Paraburkholderia bryophila: one gene and its partner. Each later gene encodes a partner of the first gene's protein in a complex. Links are inferred from orthologs where the notes say so. Each region holds a gene or a part of one and is shown on either strand. Other genes may lie near its edges.

Region 1 (3,113 bases):
ACGGGTTCGAGGCGAACCGTTCCGGCGAGCGCGTAGCGCGAGGCGGGAGGAATGATGGCCTTGTCACGAGCGCGTAGTGTGCGGGAACACGGATTCCAGATGCACCACTACCGTGGCTGCGCGGGGGACCCGCTTAATGGTTAGCGGTGTGAGCCGCTTTCTTTTGCCTACTTTGCTTTGCGGCAGGCAAAGAAAAGTAGGTGCCGCCCCGCACAGGGGCAACGCTAATAGACCACTGTGATCACAAGGAAAGGCCAACGCAGCAGGCACGCAACCCAAGCGCCCCGCAGCCCACCCCAAAGTCAGAAAAACCAAAAAAGCCAAGCCCCCGCCGGGGCATATAATGTCCCCCGAACTGCCGCCCTCCCGAGAAAAATGCCCGATCTGCTCGCCAACCTGAACCCCGAACAACACGCCGCCGTCACGCTCCCCAACGAGCCGGCGCTCATCCTCGCCGGCGCGGGCAGCGGCAAGACCCGCGTGCTCATCACCCGCATCGCGTGGCTGATCCAGCACGGGCTGGCGTCGCCCGCCACCGTCCTCGCGGTGACCTTCACCAACAAAGCCGCCCGCGAAATGATGTCGCGTCTCCAGGGGCTGCTGCCGATCGACACGCGCGGCATGTGGATCGGCACCTTCCACGGCCTCTGCAATCGCATGCTCCGCGCGCACCATCGCGACGCAGGCCTGCCCGCCACGTTCCAGATCCTCGATACCGCTGACCAACTGTCCGCGATCAAGCGTCTGATGAAGGGCCTAAATATCGACGATGAAAAGTACCCGGCCAAAAACCTCCAGTACTTCATCAACAACGCGAAAGAACAAGGCCTGCGCCCGAAAGACGTCGACGCGACCGACAACTTCAACCTCAAATTCGTCGAACTCTACGGAGCCTACGACCAGCAGTGCCAGCGCGAAGGCGTGGTCGATTTCCCGGAACTGCTGCTGCGCTGCTTCGAGCTGCTCGCGCACAATCCGCCGCTGCGCGCCCACTATCAGGCGCGCTTTCGTCATATCCTCGTCGACGAGTTCCAGGACACCAACAAGCTGCAGTACGCGTGGCTCAAGATGCTGGCCGGCCAGACCAATTCGATTTTCGCGGTCGGCGACGACGACCAGTCGATCTATGCGTTCCGCGGCGCGAACGTCGGCAACATGCGCGACTTCGAACACGAGTTCAACGTCCGTCATCTGATCAAGCTGGAGCAGAACTACCGCTCGCACGGTCATATTCTCGACGCCGCCAATCAACTGATCGCCAACAACTCGCGGCGCCTGGGCAAAAACCTGCGCACCGACGCGGGTCACGGCGAACCGGTGCGCGTGTACGAATCCGCCACCGATTCGCAGGAAGCCGGCTGGATCGTCGAGGAAATCAAGGCGCTAATCAGCACCGGCACGTCGCGCAGCGAAATCGCGATCCTGTATCGCAGCAACGCGCAGTCGCGCACGATCGAACACACGCTGGTCAACGCGGGCATCGCGTATCGCGTGTATGGCGGCTTGCGCTTTTTCGAGCGCCAGGAAGTCAAGCACGCGCTCGCCTATCTGCGCCTGATCGACAATCCGAACGACGACACCGCGTTCGTGCGCGTCGTCAATTTCCCGACGCGCGGTATCGGCGCGCGGTCGATCGAACAACTCGCGGACGCGGCGCGTCTGTACAACTGCTCGATGGCCGCGGCGATTCCGTACGTGGCGGGCAAGGCGGGGTCGAGTCTCTCCGCTTTCGCGAACCTGGTCGGCAAGATGCGCGCGGAAACGCAGCAGATGAGCCTGCCGGAAACCGTCGAGTACGTGGTAGGCACAAGCGGGCTGTCCGAGTTCTATCAGAATGAACGCGAAGGCCAGGACCGGCTGGAGAACTTGCAGGAACTGGTCAACGCGGCGGCGGCGTTCGTCAGCGAAGAAGGCTACGGCATGGACACGCCGGCGCGTTCCATTCCGCTGCGCCCGGGCGCGAGCGCCGCGCCTGAGCTGGCGGTCGCCACCGACGACCCGAATACCGTTGTGTTCGATGCACCCGGCATCGCCGACCCGGCGCAAAACCCGGACACGATGACGCCGCTCGCCGGCTTCCTGTCGCACGCATCGCTCGAAGCGGGCGACAACCAGGCGCAAGCCGGCCAGGAAGCCGTGCAACTGATGACAGTGCACGCGGCCAAGGGGCTGGAGTTCACGGCGGTGTTCATCACCGGTCTCGAAGAGGGTTTGTTCCCGCACGAGAACAGCGCGATGGAGTCAGACGGTCTCGAGGAAGAGCGGCGCCTCATGTACGTGGCGATCACGCGCGCGAAGGAGCGTCTGTATCTGTCGTTCGCGCAAAGCCGCATGCTGCATGGCCAGACGCGCTACAACATCCGCTCGCGCTTCTTCGACGAACTGCCGCAGGAAACCCTCAAGTGGCTCACGCCGAAGATCGAGGCGGGCGCGCGCTGGGGCGGTGGCCGTTCGGACAACGCCGGGTACGGGCGCGACTGGTTCGCGCGGCCGGGTTATACGGGGCCCGCGTCGTCGACGCCGGCGCCGTTGCCGGCATTCGCGAATGAACAGCGGGCGGCGGAGACGGGCTTCCGCGTCGGGCAGCAGGTGTTCCACACCAAGTTCGGCGAAGGCACGATCACCGCGCTCGAAGGCGGCGGCGTCGACGCCAAGGCGCAGGTCAAATTCAAGCGGCACGGCGAGAAGTGGCTGGCGCTTGCGGTCGCCAAATTGCAGGCGGTCGAATGAGCGCCGCGCCCTCACATCGTCCGTTCGGTATTCTGGCGGCGCTGCCGCAGGAACTCGGCGATCTGATCGACGCGATGCGCGTCGAGTCCGGCGTGCGCACGATCACGCACGGTCAGCGCGATTATCACCTCGGCACCTTTCACGGCGCGCCTTGCGTCGTGACGCTGGCGCGGGTCGGCAAGGTGGCGGCGTCGGCCACGGTCAGTGCCCTGATTCACGCGTTCGACGTCGAGGCGGTCGTGTTCACCGGCGTCGCCGGTGGCGTGGGCGCGGACGTGCGGGTCGGCGATATCGTCGTGGCCAATGCGCTGCTGCAGCATGACCTCGACGCATCGCCGCTGTTTCCGCGCTTCGAAGTGCCGTTGCTGGGCGTGTCGCGTTTC
Region 2 (3,037 bases), 2.7 Mb from region 1 along the record:
TCGCGCACGGCGCGCAGCAGCGGAATCTTGCCTTCTTCGTTGAAGTACACGCCGACGCCAAGATTGACCTTGGTGGCGCGCGCATCGGCGTTAAAAGCTTCGTTCAGGCCCAGAATCGGGTCGCGGGGAGCAAGTTCGACGGCGGAGAACAGAGACATGATGGGTGGGCAGCAGTAGTGAAAAGAGGGCGGCGGCATCGAGCGCGGGGCGGCCCGGCCAGCGGCGTCTGACAAAAAACACAGGCGGGTGGCGGGCGGCTGCGAGCGAGCGCAACTTCGCATTGTAACGAATTCACGGCCTTTTTTCGGCCGACGCGGCCTGTCGAAGGGAATTAATTGCTTGAAAAACAGGCAGCCGGGCGCCACGTGGTAGTCAGTGGATCGAGTTCCAACCTCTACGCGGACCCGCTCAGCCCGGGCTCGCGCAACCCGTTAGAATAGTTCTTTGCCCAAGGCCCGGTGCCGCCCCACATGTCCGAACAACACCACACTGAAGCCGAAGACGCGCTCGACGAATCCAAGTTCGTCACGTTCGAAGGCTCGCCGTTCCAGCTCTACCAGCCGTACCTGCCGGCCGGCGACCAGCCCACGGCGATCGACACCCTCGTCGAAGGCGTCGAAGACGGTCTGTCGTTCCAGACGCTGCTCGGCGTGACCGGCTCCGGCAAGACCTTCACCATGGCCAACACGATCGCCCGGCTGGGTCGTCCGGCGATCGTGTTCGCGCCGAACAAGACGCTCGCCGCGCAGCTTTATTCGGAGTTCCGCGAGTTTTTCCCGCGTAATGCGGTCGAGTACTTCGTTTCGTACTACGACTACTATCAGCCGGAAGCGTACGTGCCGCAGCGCGACCTGTTCATCGAAAAGGACTCGTCGATCAACGAGCACATCGAGCAGATGCGGCTGTCGGCCACCAAGAGCCTGCTGGAGCGGCGCGACGTGGTGATCGTGGCGACGGTGTCGGCGATTTACGGTATCGGCAATCCGTCCGAATACCACAAGATGATTCTGACGCTGCGCACCGGCGACAAACTCGGCCAACGCGACATCATCGCGCGGCTGATCGCGATGCAGTACAACCGCAACGAAGCCGATTTCCAGCGCGGCTCGTTCCGCGTGCGCGGCGACACCATCGACATTTTCCCGGCCGAGCACGCCGAGATGGCGGTGCGCCTCGAACTGTTCGACGACGAAGTCGAAACGCTGCAACTGTTCGATCCGCTCACCGGCCGCGTGCGTCAGAAGATCGCGCGTTTCACGGTGTATCCGTCGTCACACTATGTGACGCCGCGCGATACGGTGATGCGCGCGGTCGAAACCATCAAGAACGAGTTGCGCGAGCGGCTCGAATTCTTCTATGGCGGCGGCAAACTGGTCGAAGCGCAGCGTCTCGAGCAGCGCACCCGCTTCGATCTGGAAATGCTGCAGGAGCTGGGCTTCTGCAAAGGCATCGAAAACTACTCGCGGCATTTTTCGGGCGCGGCGCCCGGCGAGCCGCCGCCTACGCTGGTCGACTACCTGCCGCCGGACGCGATCATGCTGCTCGACGAATCGCACGTGCTGATCGGTCAGTTGAACGGCATGTACAACGGCGACCGGGCGCGCAAGGAGAATCTCGTCGACTACGGTTTCCGTTTGCCGTCGGCGTTGGACAACCGGCCGCTCAAGTTCAACGAGTTCGAACGCAAGATGCGCCAGGTGGTATTCGTGTCGGCCACGCCGGCGGATTACGAGCAGAAAACCGCTGGGCAGGTGGCCGAGCAACTGGTGCGACCCACTGGGCTCGTCGATCCGCAAATCGAGGTGCGGCCGGCCCGCAGCCAGGTCGACGACGTGCTCGGCGAGATCAACGAGCGCGTCAAGGTCGGCGATCGCGTACTGGTCACCGTGCTGACCAAGCGCATGGCGGAGCAGTTGACCGAGTTTCTGGCCGATCACGGCGTCAAGGTGCGCTATCTGCACAGCGACATCGACACGGTGGAGCGGGTTGAAATCATCCGCGATCTGCGGCTCGGCACGTTCGACGTGCTGGTCGGGATCAACCTGCTGCGCGAAGGGCTGGATATTCCGGAAGTGTCGCTGGTCGCGATTCTCGACGCGGACAAGGAAGGCTTTCTGCGCTCCGAGCGCTCGCTGATTCAGACCATCGGCCGGGCGGCGCGTAACGTGAACGGCAAGGCGATTCTGTACGGGGACAAGGTGACCGACTCGATGCGTCGCGCGATCGACGAAACCGAGCGGCGGCGCACCAAGCAGACCGCCTTCAATCTCGCGAACGGCATTACGCCGCGCGGGGTGGTCAAGCGGATTCGCGACATTATCGACGGCGTGTACAACGTCGACGACGCGCGCGCCGAACTGAAGGAACAGCAAACGCGCGCGAAGTTCGAGGACATGTCCGAGAAGCAGCTCTCCAAGGAGCTCAAGCGCCTCGAAAAGCAGATGATGGAGCACGCCAAGAATCTGGAATTCGAGAAAGCCGCGCAGACCCGCGACCAATTGGCGCTGCTGCGCCAACGCGTGTTCGGTGCGAACGTCGGCGACCACATCTCCGGCGTCTGATTCGTCTGATTCACGTATCGCCAGCACTCGAGGCGCGGCAGTCTGCCGCGCCTTTTCTTTTGATGTCGGACAAACGATCGGCAAGCGCCCGACAACATCCCTGCATAAGACCCTTGGCAGACCGACCGCTACCCGCCACCCGGGCGGTGCGGCATCTGTCAGTACGTCCGCCCATTTCCTTAAGAATGCCTTAATACCCTGCTGCCATAAGGCTTTGCGCACGCTCCAATTGGTTCTCACCTGCGATCGATGATAAACTCATTCAATATTGAGAATAGTTCGCATTAACGTTCGTATATGCGACTTGCTTACGGTCTGTCGGTGTTTTGAAAGATAATGGCCGCGCCGACCGAGACATGCATGAACGCACTGTTCCAATGGGTTTCATTCCAGTCTCACTGATAAAAACTAGGAGTTTCAATGCGGATTTCTTCATTTGTGCGCGGTGGCGCAGCAGCAGTGGCTGCCGTCGCGGC

What was found. Proteins that work in one complex are often made in the same cells at the same time.
Region 2: the proteins of GGD40_RS19060 (region 1) and uvrB are in contact, whole or in part, in a crystal structure (PDB 7EGT), measured with the Thermus thermophilus proteins. The link is inferred for Paraburkholderia bryophila from one-to-one orthologs. Residues at the interface, in WP_096412145.1 of Thermus thermophilus: His654, Arg656, Phe657, Gln666, Asp668, Glu669, Lys680, Arg681, Leu682, Ser683, Lys685, Tyr686, Ala687; in WP_096411307.1 of Thermus thermophilus: Glu23, Leu25, Arg26, Asp27, Gly28, Glu29, Arg30, Phe31, Arg55, Glu326, Asp327, Phe328, Glu379, Ser382, Gln383, His398, Gly400, Arg401.

Annotation. Positions count from the first base shown.
Region 1 is NZ_JACCAS010000001.1:4,241,577-4,244,689, forward strand. Bases 11-3,052 are described here. They hold GGD40_RS19060 (UvrD-helicase domain-containing protein), read left to right. Parts: upstream 11-375; coding sequence 376-2,730; downstream 2,731-3,052. Other genes in these bases: GGD40_RS19065 (5'-methylthioadenosine/adenosylhomocysteine nucleosidase), read left to right, coding at 2,727-3,052. In the rest of the region: more of GGD40_RS19065, read left to right, coding at 3,053-3,113. UniProt on the Escherichia coli protein: A helicase with DNA-dependent ATPase activity. Unwinds DNA duplexes with 3'-5' polarity. Translocates on single-stranded DNA with 3'-5' polarity. Initiates unwinding more efficiently from a nicked substrate than double-stranded DNA.
Region 2 is NZ_JACCAS010000001.1:1,524,099-1,527,135, reverse strand. Bases 50-3,015 are described here. They hold uvrB (excinuclease ABC subunit UvrB), read left to right. Parts: upstream 50-470; coding sequence 471-2,561; downstream 2,562-3,015. Other genes in these bases: GGD40_RS06810 (iron transporter), read left to right, coding at 2,982-3,015; GGD40_RS06820 (amino acid aminotransferase), read right to left, coding at 50-158. In the rest of the region: more of GGD40_RS06820, read right to left, coding at 1-49; more of GGD40_RS06810, read left to right, coding at 3,016-3,037. UniProt on the Escherichia coli protein: The UvrABC repair system catalyzes the recognition and processing of DNA lesions. A damage recognition complex composed of 2 UvrA and 2 UvrB subunits scans DNA for abnormalities.